DNA from 3 places in the Burkholderia theae genome. Region 1 is predicted to be linked to each of the others. Evidence: riboswitches for the same ligand, from Rfam matches in the RefSeq annotation. Region 1 holds a riboswitch; each other region holds the start of a gene.
The links. A riboswitch is a leader RNA that binds a small molecule or an ion and turns the genes downstream of it on or off. The one in region 1 is predicted to bind cobalamin.
Positions count from the first base shown of each region.

Region 2: another riboswitch for cobalamin. It lies ahead of ACN22W_RS13675 (FecCD family ABC transporter permease); the one in region 1 lies ahead of cobG (precorrin-3B synthase).
Region 3: another riboswitch for cobalamin. It lies ahead of ACN22W_RS32045 (CbtB domain-containing protein); the one in region 1 lies ahead of cobG (precorrin-3B synthase).

Region 1 is NZ_CP183461.1:1,952,972-1,956,240, reverse strand. It holds gene ACN22W_RS09115 (cobalt-precorrin-5B (C(1))-methyltransferase) at 1-146, opposite strand, end outside; gene cbiE (precorrin-6y C5,15-methyltransferase (decarboxylating) subunit CbiE) at 146-1,390, opposite strand; cobalamin riboswitch at 1,593-1,784, shown strand; gene cobG (precorrin-3B synthase) at 1,852-3,240, shown strand; gene ACN22W_RS09100 (precorrin-8X methylmutase) at 3,233-3,269, shown strand, end outside.
Region 2 is NZ_CP183461.1:2,893,563-2,896,831, forward strand. It holds gene ACN22W_RS13670 (ABC transporter ATP-binding protein) at 1-603, opposite strand, end outside; gene ACN22W_RS13675 (FecCD family ABC transporter permease) at 600-1,598, opposite strand; cobalamin riboswitch at 1,757-2,010, opposite strand; gene ACN22W_RS13680 (ATPase) at 2,166-2,516, shown strand; gene ACN22W_RS13685 (cell division protein ZapA) at 2,513-2,827, shown strand; RNA gene ssrS (6S RNA) at 2,908-3,089, shown strand; gene ACN22W_RS13695 (EVE domain-containing protein) at 3,161-3,269, shown strand, end outside.
Region 3 is NZ_CP183462.1:3,213,619-3,216,887, reverse strand. It holds gene ACN22W_RS32055 (LysR family transcriptional regulator) at 1-847, shown strand, start outside; gene ACN22W_RS32050 (CbtA family protein) at 870-1,592, opposite strand; gene ACN22W_RS32045 (CbtB domain-containing protein) at 1,606-1,815, opposite strand; cobalamin riboswitch at 1,848-1,984, opposite strand; gene ACN22W_RS32040 (histidine phosphatase family protein) at 2,038-2,625, shown strand; gene ACN22W_RS32035 (inorganic phosphate transporter) at 2,785-3,269, shown strand, end outside.

The DNA.
Region 1 (3,269 bases):
CCCTTTGGGAGCACGATCTCGACCGCGTCGTCCGCACGGCCCGCGAGCAGCAGGCGCGCGGCCGCGAGCGACGTCGCGGTCGCGCAGCTTCCGGTCGTATAGCCGAAACGCAGCGGCGCGGGCTGTTCGGGGGTTTCGTCGCGCATCACACGTTGGTCGGGTTCGACGGCCCGGTCGCGTCGATCGCGTCGGGCTTGCGCACGTCATACAGCGTGACCGGCAACGGCTGCCGCCACGTATCGAAGCGGCCGAGCGGCTCGGCATGCGCGAGCGACACGCGCGTGAGCGTGCCGCCGTGCGCATCGCGCCATGCAGCGAGCGCCATCTCGCCCTGCAGCGTGACCGCGTTAGCAACCAGTCGGCCGCCCGGCTTCAGCGACGACCAGCACGCGTCGAGCACGCCGGACGCCGTCGCCCCGCCGCCGATGAAGATCGCGTCGGGCGCGGCAAGCCCCGCGAGCGCATCGGGCGCGCGGCCCGCGACGAGTTGCAGGCCCGGCACGCCGAGCGCATCGCGGTTGTGCTCGATGAAGCGCTGCCGCTCCGCATGCGCTTCGATCGCGATCGCCTGGCACGACGGATGCGCACGCATCCATTCGATGCCGATCGAGCCGCTGCCGGCACCGACATCCCACAGCAGCTCGCCGGGCGCGGGCGCGAGGCGGCCGAGCGTCATCGCGCGCAGGTCGCGCTTGGTGAGCTGGCCATCGTGGCGGTATGCATCGTCGGGCAGGCCGGGCGTGAGCGCGCGGCGCGGTGCGTCGGGGCCGGCCTGGCAATCGAGCGCGACCAGATTGAGCGCGGCGGTTTCGTCGACGTTCCAGTCGTGCGCGAGGCCGTCGAGACGACGCTCGAGCGGGCCGCCCAGATGTTCGAAGACACTGATGCGCGTCGGCCCGAAGCCGCGCGCGACGAGTTCGGCCGCGACGGCGGCCGGCGTGCGGCCGTCGGCGCTCAGCACGAACAGGCGCCGGCCCGGCAGCAGGTGGCGCGCGAGCGTCGCGAGCGGACGGCCGACGAGCGATACCGCGCCGATGTCCTGCAGCGCCCAGCCGAGGCGCGCGGCCGCGAGCGACAGCGACGACGGTGCGGGCAGCACGCGCCATTCGTCGGGGGAAAGCGCGCGCGCGAGCGTCGCGCCGACGCCGAACAGCATCGGGTCGCCGCTCGCGAGCACGCAGACGGGCGACCCTCGCCGCGCGAGCACGCCCGCGAGATCGAACGGCGACGGCCACGCTTCGCGCGCGGCCGGCAGCCGTGCGGGCAGCATGTCGAGATGGCGCGTCGCGCCGACGACGCGCGTCGCGTCGAGCAGCGCGCGCCGCGCGCTGCGTCCGAGCCCCGCGTAACCGTCGTCGCCGATGCCCACTACCGTCAGCCACGCCGTCATGCACCCTTCCCCATCGTTCGAATCCATCGTGTCGCCGCGCGGCCGTGAAAGAGCCGGCGCAGCCGTCCGCATTGCGAAAAACGGCATGGTACCGTGTTCCATCGCCCGTTTCATCTGCCGGCCCGCCGCTGGCCGGCCCTCTTCCGCTTCGCCCGTCGCGAACGGCTTGCCGGTCGCGAATCGCGGTCGAAATCGGGTATCCTACGGCCGTTCGTTCGCCGGTGCCCTTCGGGGCCGAAGAGGGAACACAGGGCGCACCGCGCGCCGCTGTGGCTGCCCCCGCAACTGTAGACAGCGAGCCGATCTCCCCCTCATGCCACTGGTTCGACCGGGAAGGCCGGGAGCCGGTGCCGACCTGTCAGCCAGGAGACCTGCCGGCCAGAAAGTGCGTGCGTGCCAGTCGGCGTCGGGCGGGGTGTACCGATGCGTTGGCCGCGGCGCGACACTGCCCCGGTACCCCGTTGAGTTCCGCCCCCGATTCGATTCCTGCGTCCCCCGTCGTGCGCCCGTCGGCCTGCCCGGGGCTCGTGCGCGTGGTCGCGGCCGCCGATGGCGGGCTGTGCCGGATCAAGCTGCCGGGCGGCCGGCTCGACGCGCATCAGGCGCGCGCGATCGCCGCCGCCGCGCGCGCCTGCGGCTCCGGCGCGATCGACGCGACCAATCGCGCGAATCTCCAGTTGCGCGGCATCCGCGACGATGCGGCTGACGCGCTGACGCGCGCGTTGCTCGACGCGGGTCTTGGCCCGCGCATCGACGCCGGCGCCGATGCGGCCGCGCTCGCCGCGAGCGACGATGCCCGCAACCTGATGCTCAGCCCGCTTGCCGGGCACGATCCCGCCGCACTCGTCGACAGCCGTTCGCTCTCAATGCCGCTGCTCGACATGCTGGCGCGTGAACCGCGTCGCGGCGAGCTATCGCCGAAATTCTCGATCCAGCTCGACGGCGGCGAATCGGTCGCCGCGCTCGATCATCCGCACGACATCTGGCTGGCCGCGTGGCGTCGCGACGACGGCGCGGTACGCATCGCGGCCGGGCTGGCCGGCTGCCCGCCCGTCGCGCATGGCGACCGGCCGGCTTTGGTCGACGTGTCGCCCGATCAGAGTGTCGCGCTGGTCCGCGCCTTGCTCCTCGCGTTCCTCGATCTCGCGCCGGCCGACGTCACGCGGATGCGCGCCCTGATCGCGACGTGCGGCGAACGCGCATTGCTCGAACGCGCCCAGCACTACCTGCCGTTCCCGCTCGCGGCCGATCCGGCGCTGGCGGGCTGGCGGCGCATGCGTGCCGACCCGGCGCTGCGTTTCGGCGCGCGCCCGTCGTACGACGCGGCGCGCTGCAGCGTCGGCGCGCAGTTCGTGCTCGGCCGGCTCGACGCGACGCAACTGGAACGGCTCGCCGCACTGGCCGACACCGACGGCGACGGCACGCTGTCGATGACGCCGTGGCAAGGCGTGTTCATGCACGGCGTGTCGCGCGAACGCGCACCGGCCACGCTCGCCGCGCTCGCGTCGCTCGGCCTCGTCTGCACGCCGTCGGACCCGCTTGCGACGCTGGTCGCATGCACCGGCAGCGCGGGTTGCGCGAAAGCGCATGCGGACACGAAACACGACGCGCTCGCCCTCGCCGCACGTATCGGCCGTCCGGTCGACGTGCACCTGAGCGGCTGCGAGCGCCACTGCGCGCTGCCGCATCCCGCGACGCACACGCTCGTCGCGGTGGCACCCGCGCACTACGACCTTTACCGGCGCGACGCCGTCGCGGGCCTCGGCGCCCCGCTCGCGCGCCATCTGACGATTGACCAGGCCGCGGCCCGACTGACGGGCGCGGCACAGCCAGGACACACCGATGCTTGACTACATTCGCGACGGGCAGGAAATCTACC
Region 2 (3,269 bases), 940 kb from region 1:
CGGGCCTGCGTCGAGCCATGCGGCCAGCGCGGTCAGGCAATCGATCTGGTGATGCAGGTCGAGATGCGCGAGCGGCTCGTCGAGCAGCATCAGTGGCGCATCCTGGCACAGCGTCGCGGCCAGCGCGACCCGCTGCCGCTCGCCGCCCGACAGCGACAATACGTCGCGCGACGCAAGCGCGGTCAGGTCGAACGTCGCGAGCGCCTCGCGCGCGGCCGCGCGGTCGCCGTCGCGCTCCCAGCCCCAGCCACCGAGATACGGAAAGCGGTTGAGCAGCACGGTGTCGAACACGGTCGCGCTGAACGCGTCGTGCAATTGCTGCGGCATCAGCGCGCGGCGCTGCGCGAGTTGCGCGGGCGGCCACGCGGCGAGCGGCCGTCCGTCGATCTCGACATGCCCGCCGGCCGGCGGCTGCAGCCCCGCGAGCGTCGCGAGCAGCGTCGTCTTGCCCGCGCCGTTCGGCCCCGCGACGCACCAGATCTCGCCGGGGCGGAACGCCTGCGCGAGGCCGTCGAGCAGCGTGCGTGCACCGGCCTTCAGCGTCAGGTCGACGGTCGCACAGGTCAGGTCGCCGCCGCCAGCGTGCAATGCGGTATGCGTCATCGCATCGGTCTCCTCAGCAACATCCACAGGAACACCGGCACGCCGATCAACGCGGTCATCACGCCGACCGGCAGTTGCGCGGGCGCGATCGCAGTGCGCGCAAGCAGGTCGGCCGCCATCACGCCGCCGCCGCCCGCGAGCATCGCGGCCGGCAGCAGCATCCGCTGGTCGTTGCCGAACGCGAGCCGCAACGCGTGCGGCACGACGAGGCCGACGAAGCCGATCGTGCCGGCCGTCGTCACCGCGGCCGCGGCGGCCAGCGATGCGACGAGATAGATCCGCACGCGCAGCCGCGTGACGGGCACGCCGAGCGCAAGCGCGGTCGCGTCGCCGCGCAGCAGCACGTTCAGTTGCGGCGCGGCCGGCAGCGCGACGCATGCGCTCAGCAGCAGCGCGCCCCACGCGAACCACGGCGCCGTCACGCCGTTCAGGTCGCCCGTCAGCCAGAAGATGATGCCGCGCAGCCGTGCATCGGGCGCGAGCGACAGCAGCAACGTGACGAGCGCGCCCCACCCCGCCGCGATCACGACGCCCGTGAGCAGCAGCCGCGGCGACGCATCGCGCGAGTCGCCGCGCCACAGTTCGCGGCGCGCGAGACCGAGCACGAGCGCGACCGACACGAGCGAGCCGGCGAACGCCGACGCGTCGACGAGCCACCATGCGCCGCCCGCGATCATCGCGACGAGCGCGAAACCGGCCGCGCCGCCGGACACGCCGAGCACGTACGGTTCCGCAAGCGGATTGCGCAGCAGCACCTGCAGCAGCGCACCGGCAAGCGCGAGCAGCGCGCCGCACGCGAAACCCGCGAGCGCACGCGGCAGGCGCAGCGTACGGACGATGTCGGCGAACAACGCATCGCCGCCGTGCGGCACGAGCGACGCGAGCGCCTGCCACGGCGACATCGGCACGCTGCCGATCGACAACGACGCGATGAACAGCAACGCGACCACGGCGGCCAGCGTGGCCCAGATCGCGGCAGCGCGTGCGGCGCTCATGCCGCGCACGGCCGCGCGCATGACGCGCGGCGCATCCGCCGGCGGCTGCCGGCCGGGCATGACAGAAGCGTCGCGCGGACGATTGGGGTCAGCATCGAAGAGAATTCCGTGAAGCGTTGCGCACCCCGCTTCCCCGCGGGCCGCGCGTCACGAAGCCCGTGCGGGCTTCCCGTCTCGGCCGGTATCCGGGCTGGCGGCGTACCGGCTCGCCTTCCCGCGCGATGACGCGCAGTGGCCCGCGCCCGTGCGCGAAACCTTCACGCGGAACGCGCCCGAGCCGGCCTGCGTCACCAGACGCGGCCGCTTACCGTTGCGGGGGCAGCGCAGGTTGGCGGCTTCCTGGCGGAGCCCGCGCCCTGCTTCCCGTTTAACCGCGCGTTCACGCGCGAGCACCGAGGCGGCGCCAGTTTAGGAGCGGGTCGCGCGAGCGTCAAGGAAGCGTCCGGGAATGCAAAAAGACGCACCTATTCGCGACAAGAAGCAGGGGTGTTACGACTGGAAACGTTACAGATGTCGGATTGCGCGTTATTCCGCGCTAAAATGCTGGGTCTTTAGAGGACGCAGCAAATGCTCAACGAACTCGAAACCTTATCTCAAAATATTGGCCGTCTGATCTCGCTGAACAAGCGCTATCACTCGGAACGGCTCGCGCTCGAGGAGCAGGTCGCGCAATTGCGCGCGGAAGCGGACACGGTCCGCGCGGAACTCGCGCAACTGCGCGACGAACGCAATGCGCTCGCAGCCGAGCGCGACACGTTGTCGGCAAAGATCGACGACGCCCAGGTGAAACTGAACGCGATTCTCGAAAAGCTGCCGCGCTCGAAAAACGCGGAGCAAGCCGACAACCAGCTCGACCTGCTGGATGCGCAGGCGCGTACGGAAGGCGATGACGCGGCCAGCCACGGAGAACATGCATGAGCACCAAGCAGATCGAAGTCTCGATTCTCGGTCAGCCCTATCGGCTCGCCTGTTCGGCCGAGACCGAAGCGGCGCTGCTGGAGGCAGTCGCGCGCGTCGACGCCGAAATGTCGAAAATCCGCTCGAACAGCTCGGTACGCGGCACCGATCGCATCGCCGTCATGGCCGCGCTGTCGCTCGCATCGGAATTGCTGCGGCTGCAAACCAGCGTGCGGCACGGTGAAGCATTTCCGGCGGAGGAAATCCGTCGTACAATGCACCAGATGAACGAACAGCTCGGCGCGGTGCTCGCACAGCACGAGACGCAGTAAGGTTTGATCGATACGTCGATTCCCCTTGATCTCGGCGATCAACGGTGGTCAAATTGGCGCATCGAAATACAGTTCAGTCAGCTTCCCTGCCTGGTTCGCCAAGGTCATATATTCCTTGAACCAATGCCATGTGCACGGTTGCGGAAATTTGTAGCACGGGCGCGCGCGTCACTCTGTCTGATGTACCCGAAGTGCTGCTAACTGCGACCAATTCTGAACCTCAGGTTCAGGATGCCGGCCTAGCGGCCAAGGCGGGGGCCTATCCAACGGCATCGGGCACGTCCCGGTGCCGTTTCCTTTTGTAGCAGCCTTTTTCTGCGTCGATCACGATCCATGCAATACTGGCTGATGAAGTCCGAACCGGACGAAGCAAGCATCGACGATCTCGCTCACGCACCGCAGCGCTCGCTGCCGTGGACTGGCGTGCGCAACTATCAGGCGC
Region 3 (3,269 bases), on a different replicon from region 1:
GGCCGCCAACGCGCTGCACCTCACGCAATCGGCGCTCAGCCATACCGTCCGGAAAATCGAGCAGCAGCTCGGCACGCCGATCTGGGACCGGGAAGGTCGCGGCCTGCGGCTCACGCAGGGCGGGCAATATCTGCTGAAGCTGGCGAACCGGCTGCTGCCGCAGTTCGAGCTCGCCGAGGAGCGGATGAAGCAGTACGCGAAGGGCGAGCGCGGCACGCTGCGCATCGGGATGGAATGCCACCCGTGTTACCAGTGGCTGCTGAAGGTCGTGTCGCCTTATCTGTCGCGCTGGCCCGACGTCGACGTGGACGTGAAGCAGCGCTTCCAGTTCGGCGGCATCGGCGCGCTGTTCGGTTACGACATCGACGTGCTCGTCACGCCCGATCCGCTGAACAAGCCGGGTCTGCACTTCGTTCCCGTATTCGATTACGAGCAGGTGCTGGTGGTCGCTGACTCACACCGGTTCGCGAACGCCGACTACGTGACGCCCGCGCAATTGACGGACGAGATCCTGATCACCTACCCGGTCGAAACCGACCGGCTCGACATCTACAACCAGTTCCTGACGCCGGCCGGCATCGTGCCGAGGCGGCACAAGTCGATCGAGACGACCGACATCATGCTGCAGATGGTGGCGAGCGGGCGCGGCGTGGCCGCGCTGCCGAGATGGCTCGCCGACGAATACGCGGACCGCATGCCGGTCGTGCCGGTCAAGCTCGGCAAGAAGGGCATCGCGAAGCAGATCTTTCTCGGCATCCGCGAGGCGGACGCGGCGATCGACTATCTGGCCGCGTTCGTCGCGCTGGCGCGAGAATCGACGTGGAGCGCGCCGCGCATGATGCGCTAGGCGCGCCCGGTTGCAGGACGTGTCAGGCGGCGCGCATGCCGATGCGTTCGCCGCGCTCGACCCACGCGCCGAACAGCAGGCCGATCGTCGTCCACATGATCACCTGCATGCCGATCGCCGCGACGCGGAACTTCCACAGCACGGCGGCCGGGAAAGCGGCCGGCACCTCGTTGATCGACGGCAGCCCGAACTGCACCGCCGCGATGATCGCGACGAACACGAGCCCGGCGACGATCGACGCGTTCCATTGGCCGAGCTTCGCCAGCAGATGGCGGCGCACGCTGACCGAGAACACCATCGTCGCGATCGAGATCGCGATCATCAGGAAGAACAGGCCCGTGCGATAGCCGATCGTGTCGGGATCGCCGACCGACGGCGGATTGGCCGGGTACTTGAGGTTCGGCACGATCACGAGCGCGATGAACGCCGCCAGTGCGAGCCACGCGGCCAGCGGCCGCGCCGGGAGGCGGCCGCCGCGCCCGTACGCGAACGCGAAGACCAGCGAGAACAGCCCGCCGAATGCCGCACCGTAGGTCACGACACCGGTCAGCAGGCCAAGGCCGGCCTGCGTGTGACGACTGACCAGCTCGGGCTCCGGCGCATCGCCTTTGGCGGTGTCGAGCTTTTCTTCAAAGGAAATCGCCTGATCGACTTGCGGTTCGCCGACGATTTTCGCGAAACCGAACGTGAGGAGGCCCGCGGCGATGCCTGCGAGCATCCCGCGCATGAGCAGCTTTCCGACCATCGTGTTCTCCGCGTCAGTGGCAGGGAAAGCCGAGCAGATGGCGGCCGTCGTGGACGAATTCGTGAACGTACATACCCGGCACGAGCGACGTCGCGCCTTGTTCCGCGCCGACGAAATACAGGGCGAGCAGCAGGATCAGGCCGACGAACACGGCCCACGGCAACAGTTCACGGACGGGGATGGGTGCCGGCACGACGACCGGCTTCAGCACTGCTTCGCTCATGGATGCACCTCAGGGGAATCGCGCCCCGACAAATGTTGGATGGGTACGAAGGCAGGTCTGGCTTCCGGGATCGAGATTCCCCGGTTACAGTGGCGCGACCGCGCCGGAATTGCACCGGCTTCCGCGTTTCGTATCGGGCGGATTGTACGCGCGAAAGTCCGCGTGTTGAAGTGACGGCGTGCGAGCGACCGCACGTTCCGCCCGGCCCCTCCGACAACCGACATGACCCTGCATGCCTCGCTGCGCCTGATCGCACACGCATCGACCCGTGCGATGCGCACCGGCACGTTTCCCGACGACGATCCGCTCGACGCGCGCGGGCTCGCCGACGCCGCCGCATTGCGCGACCGGTGGGCGGGCGTCGCCGGCGCGATCGTGCTGTGCAGCCCCGCCCGCTGCGCGCGACAGACTGCCGATGCGCTCGGGCTGCGCGCCGACATCGATCACGCGCTGCGCGACATCGACTACGGCAACTGGCGCGGCCAGCGGCTGCACGATCTCGGCCGCGACTGTCCTGACGAATTGGGTGCATGGATCGGCGATCCGTCCGCATCGCCGCACGGCGGCGAATCGTTCGACGCAGCCATGCGGCGCGTCGGCACATGGTTGAACGCGCTGCAGCACGACCGCGACATCGTCGCGATCACGCATGCGGCGATCATTCGCGCGGCCGTCGCGCAGGCGCTGCGGATGGATTCCAGGGCCGCGACTCGCGTCGACGTCGCGCCGCTGTCATGCACGACATTCGCCGCATCGCCGCATGGATGGATGTTGATCGCGGATGTCGATCGGCGCGACACTGATGCGTAAGCCCCTGTCGTGCCGAGTTGCGTGCGCCATGTGGCCGAAGATGCGTGCCGGCGCTCGGCTTACATCGCTGTAAGACATGCCGTTCGTCATCCCGACTGTCATCAAACTGACTGCTGGCCGAAGCTAGGATCAGACGCGATTCCCCTACGAGATGCCGTCATGAATCAACCTGCTTCGTCCGCCTCGAACAATCCGGGCTCCGTCGAACGCACCCGGCAAGTCGGTTATGCCGTCTTCGTGCTGGTACTCGCGATCGGCGCCGTCTATATCGCCATGCACCTGATCGACGATCTGTCGTCGGTCCGCGAAGCGTCGCTGTTCCCGTACCTGATGCTCGGCGCCGCGCTGCTGATCGCGCTCGGCTTCGAATTCGTCAACGGGTTCCACGACACCGCGAACGCGGTCGCCACCGTGATCTACACGCACTCGCTGACGCCGAACGTCGCGGTGATCTGGTCCGGCATGTGGAACTTCCTCGGCGTGATGGTCTCGAGCGGCGCCGTCGCGTTCGGCATCCTGCAGTTGCTGCCGGTCGAGCTGATCCTGCAGGTCGGCAGCGGCTCGGGCTTCGCGATGGTGTTCGCGCTGCTGATCGCCGCGATCGTCTGGAACCTCGCGACCTGGTATTTCGGATTGCCGTCGTC